Linked DNA regions of Cycloclasticus pugetii PS-1. The protein of the gene in region 1 interacts with the protein of each later gene in a pairwise test. Links are inferred from orthologs where the notes say so. Each region holds a gene or a part of one and is shown in the gene's direction. Other genes may lie near its edges.

Region 1 (7,569 bases):
TGGCGTCGTTGACGGCGAATACGATGAAGTTATTTGGGCAATTGGACGTGAACCAAACACCGATTCATTATCTATTGAAAAGGCAGGTATTGAACTTGATAAACGTGGCTTTATCACCACCGATGAGTGGCAAAAAACATCTCAAGAGCATATTTTTGCCGTCGGCGATGTGACTGGGCGAGCTGCCTTAACACCCGTCGCTATTGCAGCAGCACGCCGCCTTTGCGACCGATTATTTAACGGCCAGCACGAGCGTAAATTAGATTACAACCTGATTCCTAGCGTCATCTTTTCACACCCGCCGATCGGAACAATTGGCCTCACACAAGAGCAAGCCATCGAGCAATTTGGCGATGACGTAAAAACCTACACCTCCACCTTTAACCCTATGACACAGGCGCTATCAGTTGATAAACAGCCCACCACTATGAAACTGGTAACCACAGGAAAAGAAGAAAAAGTGGTCGGTTGTCACCTGTTCGGTGAAAGCTCTGATGAAATTCTTCAAGGTTTTGCTGTAGCTATCAAAATGGGCGCAACCAAAAAGGACTTTGACGATACCGTTGCCATTCACCCAACAAATGCGGAAGAGTTAGTGACGATGACCTAGCCTTTAATATCAATAGGCTCTTAGTCATCAACGGTCTTGTCACCCAAAAAACACTAACCTAGGTGACACCGGAGCAGCATGAAAGGAGGTTAGCTCTAACCTCCTTTACGTCTTGCCTCACCGGCTTCAAATTCTGCTAACTGTTCAGGTGTTGCTGGTAATTGATATTTCTCTTTCCATTCGGCAAACGTCATGCCATACACAACCTCTCTAGCCGCTTCATAATCAATATCAACATCTCGTTCTTTCGCTTCAGCCATATACCATTTAGAAAAACAATTTCGGCAAAAGTCTGCCAAATTCATCAAATCAATATTTTGCACATCTGTCTTCGTTTGTAAGTGTTTAAGAATTCGCCTAAAAGTGGCGGCTTCAATTTCTAATTGTGTTTGTTTATCCATCATTATTCTCCTTTTTAGGGTAAGTGAGGCCTTTCTAAATATTCATGTGATTGCATTTCAAGCAAACGACTGACTGTACGTTCAAATTGAAAAGCCAGCTTTTTACCTTGATACAACTTCTCAGCAGACACTTGTGCTGACATAATTAATTTAACATTATGAGCATATAACTCATCGACTAAATTAACAAAACGGTTCGCATGGTCATTACTCATATCATTCATTACCACAACGTCTGATATCAATACGGTGTGAAAACAGCGCGAAATTTCAATGTAGTCAGCTGAACCACGTGGAATATCACAAATGACTTGATAATCAAACCATACAACCCCTTCTGAGCAATGCTTTACATCAATAATCCGCCCCTCTATTTCAAGTGCTGACTCAGGTTCAACATCTGCAACGGTTAAGTGTTCAAACAACTCATTTAATATTTTGTCTGTTTGATCATCCAAGGGAGAATGATAGATTTCCGCCTGTTCTAATTCTCGCAATCGGTAATCTGTTCCACTGTCTAATTTTCTAACCTTACAGTTGGCCTTCAATGCCTCGATAGCGGGTAAAAACCTTGCCCGTTGTAGTCCATCCTTATATAAACCATCCGGCTCGATATTAGACGTTGCAACTAAACAGATACCACGCTTAAATAAAGCCTCAAACAAGCGGCCTAACAGCATTGCGTCGGTAATATCGGAAACAAAAAACTCATCAAAACACAACACCCTACAACGTTGTGATATTCCATCGGCCACCTTTTGTAGTGGATCTTCAACATTTTTTATCTCACCGAGTTGTTTATGAACTTTTTGCATAAACCGATGAAAATGTGTTCGCTGCTTTTCTTTAAATGGTAAAGAATCGTAAAAGATATCCATAAGATAGGTTTTGCCCTGCCCTACACCTCCCCATAAGTAGAGCCCTTTGGGCGCCAATAAAAGAGGTTCTGATTTGGCCTTAAATATAGAAAAAAAACCTTTCTTTTCAGTTAGCTGGGAGGGTGTATTGAGCAGCTCTTTATACAAATCATTTAAACACTGAATAATGACTTTCTGTGCATCATCTTTAATAAAACTTTTTTGCGCCAGATCAAGTTCATAGCGTTCTAATGGGCTCATAGTGAAATATCAATAATTGTGTTAAATTGTTAATTTGAAGATATTGAAGTCGTTACCAAGCCAGCAACTTAAATTAAGTATATTGTAGCAATTATCCCTCATGAACATTCAAGCAAATTTAACCGGTGTTAGCCTAATACCAAATCCTAAAAAGGCTGCCAACAAACCGACTGGCACACAGGAAGATTTAAATGAAAAGCACATAGCAAGTCAGGAGAAAAACAGCCCGTTAACAACTAAAAACATTGAACGCGCTGAAATAATCCAAAAAATTGAAACGCTAAATGACAGTCAAAAAGCCAATATTCATATTGACAACCTAGACTACAAAAACCAAAAATCAATCCAGTCATACCTTGATCATCAGGCTCTAGAAAGCCAAACTCTACGCGATGAACTTCACAGTCAATTAGGCGTAGATTTTTCTGTTTAAATATACACCTCCTATACCATGAAACTTCTGACTGATTTTTTTCCAATATTACTATTTTTTATTGTCTACAAATGGCAAGGCATATACGCTGCAACAGTTGTCGCAATTATTGCGTCTGGCCTTCAGGTTGCTTCATTTTGGCTTAAAAATAAACGAGTCGATTCAACACATATAATGACTTTCTGCCTTATGCTTCTTTTTGGTGGCGCAACACTCTACCTACAAAATGAAACCTTCATTAAATGGAAACCCACAGTGATCAATTGGCTTTTTGCCTTTGCTTGCATTTCCACGCACTTTATTGGTAACACCCCTCTTGTTAAACGCATGATGAGCGGTGGATTAACACTTTCTGACAAAATTTGGACAAAACTAAATGGCATTTGGGCTCTTTTCTTTGTAGTACAAGGGCTTTTAAACCTGTATGTTATGTACAATTTCGACACAGATACTTGGGTAGATTTCAAATTGTTTGGAATGCTTGGGTTAACAATAATGTTTATTGTGGCTCAAGGCATTTACCTTACCAAGCACATCGAAGACCCTATAAACCAACCAGATAACCATAACTAGGAATTTTTCTACAGATAAAATGACAAACCGTACAGATATAATAAAAGACACTTTAAATAAGGCTATTCAGCCCGAGTTCATTCAAGTATTAGATGATAGCCAATCTCATGCAGGGCATGAAGGTGCTAAATCAGGTGGTGGGCATTTTTACCTGACCATTGTTTCTAATAAATTTGAAAATAAATCAAGAATTCAACGTCACCAGCTTATTTATCGAGCATTAGGTGACATGATGAAAAGCGACATTCATGCACTTAGCATTAAAGCCTTTACACCAGAAGAAAAACCGACAACAGGAGATTTAAATGAAGGGTAAATTAGTCATCATTGGTTCAATTTTACTAGCATCTATCGCCCCACAGGCATTCGCAAACGAAGACCCAACCATCGCTATTGTTAATGGACAAGAACTCAAACAATCAACCTTACAGTTTTACGCCCTAGAAAGGCGTCAAATCGATTCAAAAAACAATGTCCCAATGAACCAACTGGTTGATGATATCGTTAACATGCAACTCCTAAAAGAAGAAGCTCATAAGAATAAGTTAGACAAATCTTCTGACTTTAAGGCACGCATGAAGTTTATTAATTTAAGCATGCTTTCTCAAGTCGCTATGATTGACTTTCTTGACAACAACCCTATTCCTGAAGAGCGTCTAAAAGAAGAATATGATGCTAACATTAACGAAATGGATGTCACGGAACTTAAAGCTAGCCATATCTTAGTATCAGAAGAAGCGCAGGCGAAAGAAGTTATTGAGAAACTCAACAAAGGTACTCCATTCGCTACACTTGCCAAGGAATACTCAACAGGACCAAGCGGCCCAAAAGGTGGGGATTTAGGTTGGTTTGCTCCGCAACGAATGGTACCTGAGTTCTCGAAAGCCGTGCTTTCTTTGAAAGATAATGAATACACTAAACAGGCTGTACAAACTCAATTTGGTTGGCATATCATTTTACGCACTGGGAAACGTGATGGGACGCCGCCAACGTTTGAACAAGTCAAACCGAGCATTACGGCTAGTCTCGAACAAGAACATATTCAAAAACACATTAATGATTTAAGAAAAAAAGCAAAAATCGAAATCACACCACAAAAACCTCAATAGCCCTAAACACAACAGCATAGAGGCCATTTATCAAGGGCCTCTATGCTGCCCCCTACCTTTCTACGTTTACCCGCACCTCATCAATTAAGACGTGACCAGTTCACCTTATAAAACGCGTACTGCTCATCCTCTCACATCAGATAGATCTACTTTGTTTTAAATAAAAAACATACCCGCCTTCCCGCTCTCCCATCAAAAACCGAGCTGATCAATGATGGTATACCTGCCCATTGAGAAGCTTAAAAATCACCACCCCCTAACGTCTATAACAGCGCTAACAACTGGATTAAAACCTCGTATTATGTTATTTTGCGCGATTAAAATAACAATGGTTTTGAGGACAATTAATGCGCATAATTTTATTGGGTGGCCCTGGTTCCGGTAAGGGGACACAATCGCAATTTATCACTGAGAAGTACGGTATTCCTCAAATCTCCACGGGAGATATGTTACGAGCTGCCGTTAAAGCTCGCACACCATTAGGTATTGAAGCAAAAAAGGTTATGGATGTCGGCGGCCTTGTCTCTGATGAAATTATTTTAGGCTTAATCAAAGAACGATTAACAGAAGATGATTGTTCAAAAGGTTTCTTGTTAGATGGTTTCCCACGCACAATCCCACAAGCCATTGGCCTTGCAAACATGGGCATAGAGGTTGATCACGTCATACAAATTGCTGTCGATGACGAAGAAATCGTCCGTAGAATGGCTGGAAGGCGCGTGCACTTGGACTCTGGCAGAACATACCACCTTACTTATAACCCGCCTAAACAAGAGGGACTTGATGACATTACTGGTGAGCCATTAATTCAACGTGCCGACGATCATGAAGACATTGTTCGCGATCGCTTAACAACTTACCACTCCCAAACAGCGCCACTTGTTGACTTCTATTCAAAGGCTGCTGAAACATCTGCAGTTAAATTCAGCACCATTGAGGGTGTTGGTGGTGTGCAAGACATTACTGCAAAAATATTCGCAGTACTCGACGACTAGGTGTTTGCCGAGCAAATTCTCGGCGATACAACAATAAAGCATCAGCTTAACTTTTGATTAAGCTGATAATTTCACTTAAAACTTAATGATTTTGCAAGGAATAACCTAAATGAAAACATATGATATTGCTGTTGTTGGCGCTACAGGCGCCGTTGGTGAAACGATGCTATCTATCCTTGAGGAAAGAAAGTTCCCTGTTGGAAATATTTACCCTTTAGCAAGCAGTCGCTCTGCTGGTGGCACTGTTCAATTTAATGGCAAAAACGTAAAAATCGGCAACCTCGCCGACTTTGATTTTAGTCAAGTTCAAATTGGTTTGTTTTCAGCAGGCGGTTCTGTTTCTGCAGAGTATGCGCCTAAAGCTGCCGCTGCCGGTTGTGTTGTTATAGATAACACATCACATTTCCGCTATGACGAAGACATCCCTCTCGTGGTGCCCGAAGTAAACCCAGAGGCCATCGCGCAACATACCAATAAAGGCATTATTGCAAACCCAAACTGCTCAACCATTCAAATGTTGGTTGCTTTAAAACCCATCTATGATGCGGTCGGTATTGAGCGTATAAATGTTGCCACTTACCAAGCCGTTTCAGGCACTGGAAAAAGCGCCATTGAAGAACTAGCTGGGCAAACAGCAAAATTATTAAATGGCAAAAATGCTGAGGCCAAAGTATACCCAAAACAAATAGCCTTTAATGCTTTACCCCAAATTGATGTCTTCCAAGACAACGGCTACACCAAAGAAGAAATGAAAATGGTTTGGGAAACCAACAAAATTTTTAACGATGATTCAATCAAAGTTAACCCAACTGCTGTCAGGATACCTGTTTTTTATGGCCACTCTGAGGCATTGCACATAGAAACTAAAGAGAAAATCAGCGTCGAAAAAGTCCGTGAGCTAATGTCCTCATTTGACGGAATTACACTTCTTGATGAACGCATTGACGGTGGTTATGCAACAGCAGTTACCGAATCAGCAGGTCATGATGATGTTTATGTCAGTCGCATCAGAGAAGATATCTCTCATCCTAGAGGGCTTAACCTCTGGGTCGTTGCAGATAATGTTCGTAAAGGCGCTGCATTAAACAGCGTACAAATTGCCGAAGTACTAGTAAAAAATTATCTTTAGTCTATAGTTGATATTAATAATATATTTCACTAATTTATGGATAGACGACTATCGTTAGTTTAGGAGCAACAAAATGAACAAGCCTACAAAAACTATTGCCGCACTTTGCCTGTTAAATTCTGCAAGTGCCCACGCATTAGGTGTCGGGGAAATTACAACGTATTCTGCCTTAAATCAGTTGTTAAAAGCGCAGATTCCGCTTGTTGGCTCCAAACAAGAAGACCCCAGCAATATAAAAATAGGCATTGCTTCAAGAGAGACTTTTGATAAAGCAGGAATTGATAGGCCACACTATCTAACCCAATTAAAGTTCACCCCTGTGCTAGGTAAAAACGGTGAAATTACCGTTGATGTTCGTTCGACTGCAACCATAAAAGAACCTTTCGTAAACTTTATTCTCGAAGTTGAATGGCCCCAGGGGCGTACATTAAAAGAATTTACTATTCTTTTAGATCCGCCCATCACAATGTCTGATGTTAGAACCAACCCACTAGAACTACCTCAAACACCCAGCATTACACCAGTAACACCCGTAAACGATGCATCGGTAACAACATATACACCCCCTACCACTACTGTGCAAACTGCACCTGCCAGTGAATATGGCCCAACAAAAAGTCGCGATACTATCTGGGGTATTGCTAAAAAACTCATTACTAATAATCGTACTGTCACTCATCAACAAATGATGCTGGCCCTTTATGACAATAACCCAGAAGCCTTCTACAAAGAAAATATCAATGCTTTAAAAAAAGGAGCGGTGCTTAAACTTCCAAGCACTGAACAGGCAGAAAGCCTCAGCCCTACACAAGCCAGCAATGAATATATTAAACACAATACACTCTGGTCTTCATCAACTACCGTCTCCAGTACGCCAGCGGCCGTTGCAAAACTAGACCAGAAAGACCAAGCCCTTGCAGCGACATCCGACGTTAAAAAAAAACTTGAAAATAACCTAGATGAGGCAAAACTAACCTTATTAACACCGAAGCAAGATACTGAAAAAAATATACCTATAGAAGGCAACACCACTGATACCCCAATAGGTTCAACAAGCTCTACAGAGCAAGCAAACATTGCCATTGAGATGGCTACAACCCTTGAAGAAGAAAACAAAGAGGTTAAATCACGTCTCAATGATTTAGAAAAACAAGTAGACAAACTACAACGTTTATTAGCTTTAAAAGATGAGCAGCTAGCA
Region 2 (7,574 bases), 1.2 Mb from region 1 along the record:
GGCGATTTAGACGCGCTAATGCAATCATGCAACCGGGCATGTTTTTATCACAACCACCAATAGCAACAACACCATCAAAACCTTGACAGCCAACTACAGTTTCAATCGAATCGGCGATCACTTCACGAGACGTCAGCGAGTACTTCATGCCTTCGGTGCCCATTGAAATGCCATCAGAAATGGTGATGGTGTTAAAAATAACCCCTTTGCCACCGGCTGCATTAACGCCTTTGGCTGCGTCATCGGCTAGGCCATTAATGTGCATATTACACGGGGTCACCATTGCCCATGTGGAGGCGACGCCGACTTGTGGTTTTTTGAAATCTTCATCATTAAAGCCAACCGCATGAAGCATTGCACGACTCGGTGCGCGTTCCATACCATCCACTACTTGGGAGGAAAATTTTCTGCTATCGTTCTTTTTGTCTGACATATTGTGCTCGTATAAGTTGGGTTAATTAGAATGAAGATTGCCAAGATGATTTTTTACGCCAACTAACTTTTGGAAGTATAAAACCAAGGATAATACCAAGTAGTAAGACGCCGGAGCCGACTAGGAACCAATCTAACGCGTCACTATTTATCAGCATATCATTTTCTCTTTTCAGGCTTTCTAGTTCGCGTTCAATCGTTACGACGCGTTGTTGAAGCTGGTTCCGTTCTTCAAGAATTTGCACGGCATTACTGGAGGTTTCCTTTAATTGTGCTAATTCACGTGATAATGCAGTGTTGATTTCTTTTAACTCAGAGGTTTCGGTATCTAGGCTGCCTTTTTCTGAGCTCAGCTGAGTCAATTGTTGGCTGGTATCGCTGAACTTGGTTTTAAGCGCTGCCAGCTCGGCTTCAGCCTTGGCTAAACGAGATTTGGCTGAAGGGGTTTTGTTTAATAACCGTGATAAAACCCAGCCTTCGCGCGAGTTACCTAGTTTGATTTTTGAATAACCGGATGGTCGGTCAGTCTCGATCACGTTGACCATTTTGCCGCTTTTTAGTGTGGCGATAATACGGTGCTTAGAGCTTTTGCCAGAGCGAACCATGATTTCGAGCTCATCTGAGACATAAGCGGGTTGCGCCATGATGGCAGTACTTGTTAAAAGAGTGAGTATCAATAGTATTTTTTTCACAAAACGACCTTTATATGTAAGGATTGGATTCATTATTCCATTAAAAATTCTAGTAGTGCTTTTTGAGCATGCAAGCGATTTTCAGCTTCGTCCCAAACAACACTTTGTTTTCCGTCAAGCACTTCTGGGCTAACCTCTTCGCCACGGTGAGCAGGTAAACAATGCATAAATAAAGCATCAGGCTTGGCAACAGACATCAGTGCTGAATTAACTTGATACTCTTTGAAGGCTTGCTCGCGTACTTTTTGCTCTTCTTCTTGCCCCATGCTGGCCCAAACATCGGTGACAACAAGGTCAGCGTCACGGGCGGCTAGTTTAGCATCTTGAAAAAGTTCTACATGACTAGCCGTGGCGGAAAGTAAGGCTTGCTCTGGTTCGTAACCGACCGGGCAGGCAATAGTGAGTTGGAAGTCGAGTAATTTTGCCGCATTCATATATGATTGGCACATATTGTTTCCATCACCAACCCAGCACACACGTTTCCCTTTGATATCGCCACGTAATTCAAACCAGGTTTGTAAATCGGCCAATAACTGACAAGGGTGGAAACGATCGGTTAAGCCATTGATCACAGGCACTTTGGAGTTGCTTGCAAATGTAGTCACGGTTTCGTGGTTGTTGGTACGTAACATGATACCGTCTACCATGCGGGAAATTACACGCGCAGAATCTGCAATGGGTTCGCCTCGTCCTAGTTGCGTGTCGCGAGGGGACAAAAATAATGCGCTACCACCGAACTGCGTCATGCCGGTTTCAAATGAGATGCGAGTGCGGGTTGATGATTTTTCAAAAATCATCGCGAGAACTTTATTCTTTAAGGGCTCATGAATAATGCCATCAACACGCATTTTTTTTAATTCGATAGCGCGCTGGATGATTGAGCGTAACTCGTCGGCGCTTAAATCGTTCAGGGTAATAAAATGACGTGGTTTCACCATAATAGATACTTTACAGAAAGAATGGGTTAGTGGGCAATAATCAAGTCGCTAACCAATGTGGTTATTTGTGCGGCTTCATCATCGCTAATAGTGAGCGGCGGCAGTAATCGCACCGTATTGCCGGCGGCTACATTAATGAGTAACTTCTTTTCAAGCGCTTTATTGACCAAGTCCAAACAGGGGGTTGATAGCTCAATGCCAATCATTAGCCCTTTTTGCCTAATCTCTACAACGTGCTCGCAGTGTTTTAGGTTTAACTTAAATGCTTCAGCCATTTGAGTGCCTAGCTGGGTGGCGCGGCTGGCGAGTTGATCACGTTCTACAATTTCAATAACTTTTAAAGCAGCAGCGCAGGCGAGTGGGTTGCCACCAAATGTTGAGCCATGGCTGCCAGCAGTGAGCAAGCCGGTGGCTTTTTTAGACGTCAGGCACGCACCAATAGGTACGCCATTTCCTAAGGCCTTGGCCATTGTAACAACGTCGGCTTGGATGCCATTTTGTTGGCTGGCTAAGAAGCTGCCGGTGCGGCCAACACCAGTTTGCACTTCATCCAGCATAAGTAGCCAGTCATTCTTTTCGCACAAGTCACTTAATTTATTAAGGTAGTCTGCGCTAGGAATGTTAACCCCACTTTCACCTTGGATGGGTTCAACAAGCACAGCGACGATATTGGGCAACTGTTTTGAAAGCGTGTCGAGAGCGTTGATGTCGTTGTATGGGGCATGATAAAAGCCCTCTGGAAGCGGCGAGAAGCCCTCTTTTATTGCCAAATTACCAGTTGCTGTTAGGGTCGCTAATGTACGGCCGTGAAAGCTTTTATCCATAGTAACGATAATAGGGTTTTGGATATTTTTGCTGTGAGCAAAGCGACGGGCTATTTTAATAGCGGCTTCATTAGCTTCTGCACCTGAATTAGCAAAAAAAACATCATTCATGCCAGTGAGCTCGCAAAGCTTGTCAGCCAGTTTTTCTTGTTTATCAATATAATAAAGGTTCGAGGTGTGCATTAGCGTATGGGCTTGATCACTGATGGCACTAGCGACTTCTGGGTGAGCATGACCTAAACCACAAACAGCAATGCCTGATAGAGCATCAAGGTATTTATTGCCGTTTTCGTCCCACAGCCAAGCTCCTTCGCCTTTGAGAAAGCGAACCGGCATTGAAGCGTAAGTTGGCATAATATGGTGGTGCATAACGAACCTTATCAAGTTGTATTATGGTACAAAAACAAAGGCAGCCAAATCTGGCTGCCTATTTTGTTGATCTATCATTATAATTCTCTATATGAAAATCAGCAACTAATCAACTATGGATGCCATTGAGTTAAGTATCTTTTCAAGTCGAATTGAGTCTATTTGCGATGAAATGGGGGCCGTTTTACAGAGGGCAGCCTTTTCGCCAAACATAAAAGATCGTTTGGATTTTTCATGCGCTATTTTTGATGCGCAAGGTCAATTGTGTGCGCAAGCTGCCCATATTCCCGTTCATTTAGGCAGTATGGCGTACGCAATGCAAGATATTGTTGAGCAGGTAGATTGGCAACCTGGCGATATGCTGGCGCTTAATGACCCTTACTTAGGTGGAACGCATTTGCCTGACGTGACGCTGGTATGCCCTGTATATATGAATGGGAAGCGAGTTGGTTTTGTTGCTAATCGTGCACATCATGCCGATATAGGTGCCGAGACGCCAGGTTCTATGCCATTGGCAACGCATTTAGATGAAGAGGGGCTGGTTATTTCACCGACAAAGATCATGCGAGGTAACCAAGTATCTGCGGAGTTTGAACAAATAAAGCAGGCATTACGTCATACGATTGAATCCACTGGAGACTTTAATGCGCAAATCAGTGCAAACCAGCGAGGGGCGCAAAGATTATTGTCTGTTGTGGAGGACATGGGTGCTGAGAAATATGAGCGGGCATTAACACACCTTAATGAGTATGGTGATCGTTTGATGTTGCAATTATTACGGCGTATTCCAGTCGGAGTTTATCATTTTGAGGATGTCATGGATGATGATGGTCTAGGTGCTAAAGATATCAAGATCAAACTCAGTTTAACAATCAATAACAGCGAGGTTATTGCTAACTTTGCGGGTACAGCCAGCCAGGTGACAGGTAATATCAATTGTCCTTTATCAGTAGTGGCGGCGGCTGTTTACTACGTCTTCAGATGCTTAATGCCAGTTAATACTCCGGCGTGCTTTGGTGTTTATCGTCGAATTAAAATAATAGCGGAACACGGTTCGTTGATTAATGCGATAAAGCCTGCTGCCGTGGCAGCTGGGAATGTGGAAACCAGCACGCGATTGGTGGATGTGGTGATCGGCGCGTTAGCGCAGGCTGTTCCAGAAGAGCTTCCGGCCGCTAGCCACGGCAGCATGAATAATGTGGCAATGGGCGCTAAAACTGAGGGTGTTAGTTGGAATTACTATGAAACGATTGGTGGTGGAATGGGCGGGGGCGCCCTGTTTGATGGTTTGTCAGCGGTGCAAACACACATGACCAATACCCTAAACACGCCTATTGAGTCTTTAGAGATGCATTACCCTCTTAGGGTTAAGCGTTATCAGGTCCGCAGTGGGTCGGGTGGAGAAGGAAAAACTAAAGGTGGCGATGGGTTGATTAGAGAAATAGAGTTCTTGAAACCGGCGCATATTACTTTGTTAACAGAACGAAGGAGGCATAAACCATGGGGGGTATTAGGTGGGCAGGCAGGAAAGTGTGGTGAAAACTGGCTAAATGAAACGCGTTTAGCCGCAAAAGTTAGCGTGGATGTTAGTGTGGGTGACTGCTTGGCAATTAAAACACCGGGCGGTGGAGGCTATGGAGTTTAGACTTATTCTAAATATTCAGGGTATAATTCAAGAAATTGTTTTTAAAAGGTGTCGATATGTCTGTAAATGAACGAATAGAAGATCAACTAAAAAATCACGCCGTTTTATTGTATATGAAAGGCACGCCGTATTTTCCGCAGTGTGGCTTTTCGAGTAAGGCGGTGCAAATTTTACAAGCATGTGAAGTCGAATTTGCTTACGTTAATATTTTTGATGATGACGAAATACGCGAAGGCCTGAAAGAATATTCAAGCTGGCCAACATTCCCTCAGCTTTATGTGAACGGCGAATTAGTCGGAGGTGCTGATATTATGATTGAAATGTTTGAAAGCGGAGAGCTGAAAACTATGCTGGATAAAATTAAGGCTGCTTAGCAAAGGCATCCCATTGATTAACGATCTTACAAAATAAAATAGCGGTTTGCTCGGCGTCATATAGCGCCGAGTGGGCTTGCTCACTATCCCAGTCCATGCCAGCGGCTTTGGCGGCCTTAGCTAATACCGTTTGGCCGTATGCGAGCCCACCTAAAGTAGCCGTATCAAATGTGCTAAAAGGGTGAAAAGGATTTCGTTTGATTTGTGTGCGTTCTACCGCGGCATTCATAAAACCAATATCAAAAGCAGGGTTGTGCCCAACCAAAATAGCACGGGTGCATTGTTGTGCTTTTACAGCTGCCCTTACGGGGGCAAATAACTTCCTAAGAGCTTCTTTTTCATCAATTGCTAGGCGGAAAGGGTGATACGGGTCAATACCGTTGAACTTTAATGCAGCAGGGTCAAGGTTAGCGCCTTCAAAGGGGATGATGTGCTCACGATGAGATGATTCAATAATAAGCTGCCCCGATTCGTCCATAGCGGGAATGACAACTGCCATTTCAAGCAAAGCATCTGTTGTGGCATTAAACCCGGCGGTTTCAAGGTCAACGATGACTGGTAGATAACTACGAAAACGATTGGCCATCGTGTTTACATCAGAATTTAGCATTTTCTCTAGACTAACAATTTAGGAATATTTCGCTATAATAAGTCAAGCAGCCTTTGGCGGCTTTATAAAGTTGCATTAAAAATTACTAAGAGAGAGTTCTCATGAGATTATCGGTGTGTTTTAGAAAAGGAATTGTGTGTATGTTTGTTGCCATGGCGGCTTTATTGTCCGGCTGTGCATCGCTAACCTCACAAGAAGAAAATGACCCTTTAGAGTTTGTGAATAGGGGGGTGTACAAGTTTAATCAAAAAGCAGATGAATATGTTCTTGAGCCTGTTGCAAAAGGTTACCAGTATGTAACACCTGATATTGTCGACCAAAGCATTACGAACTTCTTTAGTAATTTAGATGACGTGGTGGTATTTGTTAATGACATTCTACAGCTTAAGTTTAATCAAGCCTTGTCGGATGGTGGTCGTGTGCTCGTTAACACAACGGTGGGTGTGCTTGGTTTTGTTGATATGGCTACTGACATGGGGATGCCAAAAAACAATGAAGATTTTGGGCAAACATTAGGGGCTTACGGCGTAGGCACAGGGCCATATGTTGTGCTGCCTATTTTAGGGTCAAGTACGTTGCGTGACACGCTAGGTATTTATGCAGATACGTTTGTTGACCCTATTCAGCAAATTGATGACTCTGATGCAAGGTGGGCGACGATGGTGCTCAAAGGTGTAGATACCCGCGCTGATTTGATTAGAGCAAAGAAAATTGCAGACCAAGCTGCGTTAGACCCATATGAGTTTGAAAGGAGTGCGCACTTCCAGCGTCGTAATTATTTAATTTACGATGGAAATCCTCCGTTGGATGATGAAGATATTTTCGATGACGAATAATTAGAGTACACAAAAAAGCCCCGTTTAAACGGGGCTTTTTTTATTGCTTTAGCTGCAGCCTAAAGGTTATTTCATTTTCCACTGTAAAGGGGTTTCCTGACGAAAAGGCGTTAACGATTGTGTGCCAAAAGAATAGCTAGGCGGTGCTTGCCAGCTTTCTTTGCTGAGTGTCAACGTCTGTTTGTTTCTTGGTAAGCGATAAAAATCGGGCCCATAAAAACTACTGAACCCCTCCAGCTTATTTAGAGCGCCTTCTTTCTCAAAGGCCTCTGCATAAAGCTCAATAGCGGCATAAGCAGTAAAGCAACCTGCGCAGCCGCACTGGTTTTCTTTAGCCGTTGTTGCGTGGGGGGCGCTGTCGGTGCCTAAAAAGAATTTCGGGTTGCCACTGGTGGCCGCTTTAATCAATGCTTGCCTATGTGTTTCACGTTTTAAGATGGGTAGGCAGTAATTGTGTGGACGGATGCCGCCCGCTAATAAGTCGTTACGGTTGAAAAGGAGGTGTTGTGGTGTCAACGTGGCGGCGGTGTAGTTGTTTTCAAGTACAAAATCAACGGACTGCTGCGTTGTGGCATGTTCTAAAACAATGCGTAGCTCAGGAAATGTCTTTCTGATAGAGGTAAGGTATTTATCGATAAAGGCTTTTTCCCGGTCAAAAATATCAATATCTGTATCGGTGACCTCTGCATGGACCAATAACGGGAGATCATGTTTTTGCATTTCTTCTAACACAGGAAAGAGTGCGGATACATCTGCGACACCGTTAGATGAGTTAGTGGTGGCGCCTGCGGGGTATAGTTTTGCTGCAAAAATATAGTCACTTTGGCTGGCCTGTTTGATGTCTTCGATCGAGG

Evidence for each region. Proteins that work in one complex are often made in the same cells at the same time.
Region 2: the proteins of CYCPU_RS0107120 (region 1) and grxD interact in binary tests that used the Escherichia coli proteins (3 or more experiments, as listed by UniProt). The link is inferred for Cycloclasticus pugetii PS-1 from one-to-one orthologs.

The regions. Positions count from the first base shown.
Region 1 is NZ_ARVU01000001.1:1,458,086-1,465,654, forward strand. Bases 2,006-4,802 are described here. They hold CYCPU_RS0107120 (BolA family protein), read left to right. Parts: upstream 2,006-3,154; coding sequence 3,155-3,451; downstream 3,452-4,802. Other genes in these bases: zapE (cell division protein ZapE), read right to left, coding at 2,006-2,129; CYCPU_RS0107110 (hypothetical protein), read left to right, coding at 2,230-2,562; CYCPU_RS0107115 (septation protein A), read left to right, coding at 2,581-3,135; CYCPU_RS0107125 (peptidylprolyl isomerase), read left to right, coding at 3,441-4,244; adk (adenylate kinase), read left to right, coding at 4,592-4,802. In the rest of the region: gorA (glutathione-disulfide reductase), read left to right, coding at 1-610; CYCPU_RS0107100 (DUF1244 domain-containing protein), read right to left, coding at 706-1,014; more of zapE, read right to left, coding at 1,026-2,005; more of adk, read left to right, coding at 4,803-5,239; CYCPU_RS0107135 (aspartate-semialdehyde dehydrogenase), read left to right, coding at 5,349-6,368; CYCPU_RS0107140 (type IV pilus assembly protein FimV), read left to right, coding at 6,442-7,569. UniProt on the Escherichia coli protein: Transcriptional regulator that plays an important role in general stress response. Has many effects on cell morphology, cell growth and cell division. Acts by regulating the transcription of many genes, including dacA (PBP-5), dacC (PBP-6), ampC and mreB.
Region 2 is NZ_ARVU01000001.1:281,364-288,937, forward strand. Bases 3,814-6,615 are described here. They hold grxD (Grx4 family monothiol glutaredoxin), read left to right. Parts: upstream 3,814-4,956; coding sequence 4,957-5,274; downstream 5,275-6,615. Other genes in these bases: CYCPU_RS0101415 (hydantoinase B/oxoprolinase family protein), read left to right, coding at 3,814-4,900; rnt (ribonuclease T), read right to left, coding at 5,261-5,884; CYCPU_RS0101430 (MlaA family lipoprotein), read left to right, coding at 6,025-6,615. Outside these bases: ilvD (dihydroxy-acid dehydratase), read right to left, coding at 1-433; CYCPU_RS0101400 (TIGR04211 family SH3 domain-containing protein), read right to left, coding at 459-1,124; argF (ornithine carbamoyltransferase), read right to left, coding at 1,157-2,062; CYCPU_RS0101410 (aspartate aminotransferase family protein), read right to left, coding at 2,089-3,255; more of CYCPU_RS0101415, read left to right, coding at 3,371-3,813; more of CYCPU_RS0101430, read left to right, coding at 6,616-6,720; pyrC (dihydroorotase), read right to left, coding at 6,787-7,574. UniProt on the Escherichia coli protein: Monothiol glutaredoxin involved in the biogenesis of iron-sulfur clusters.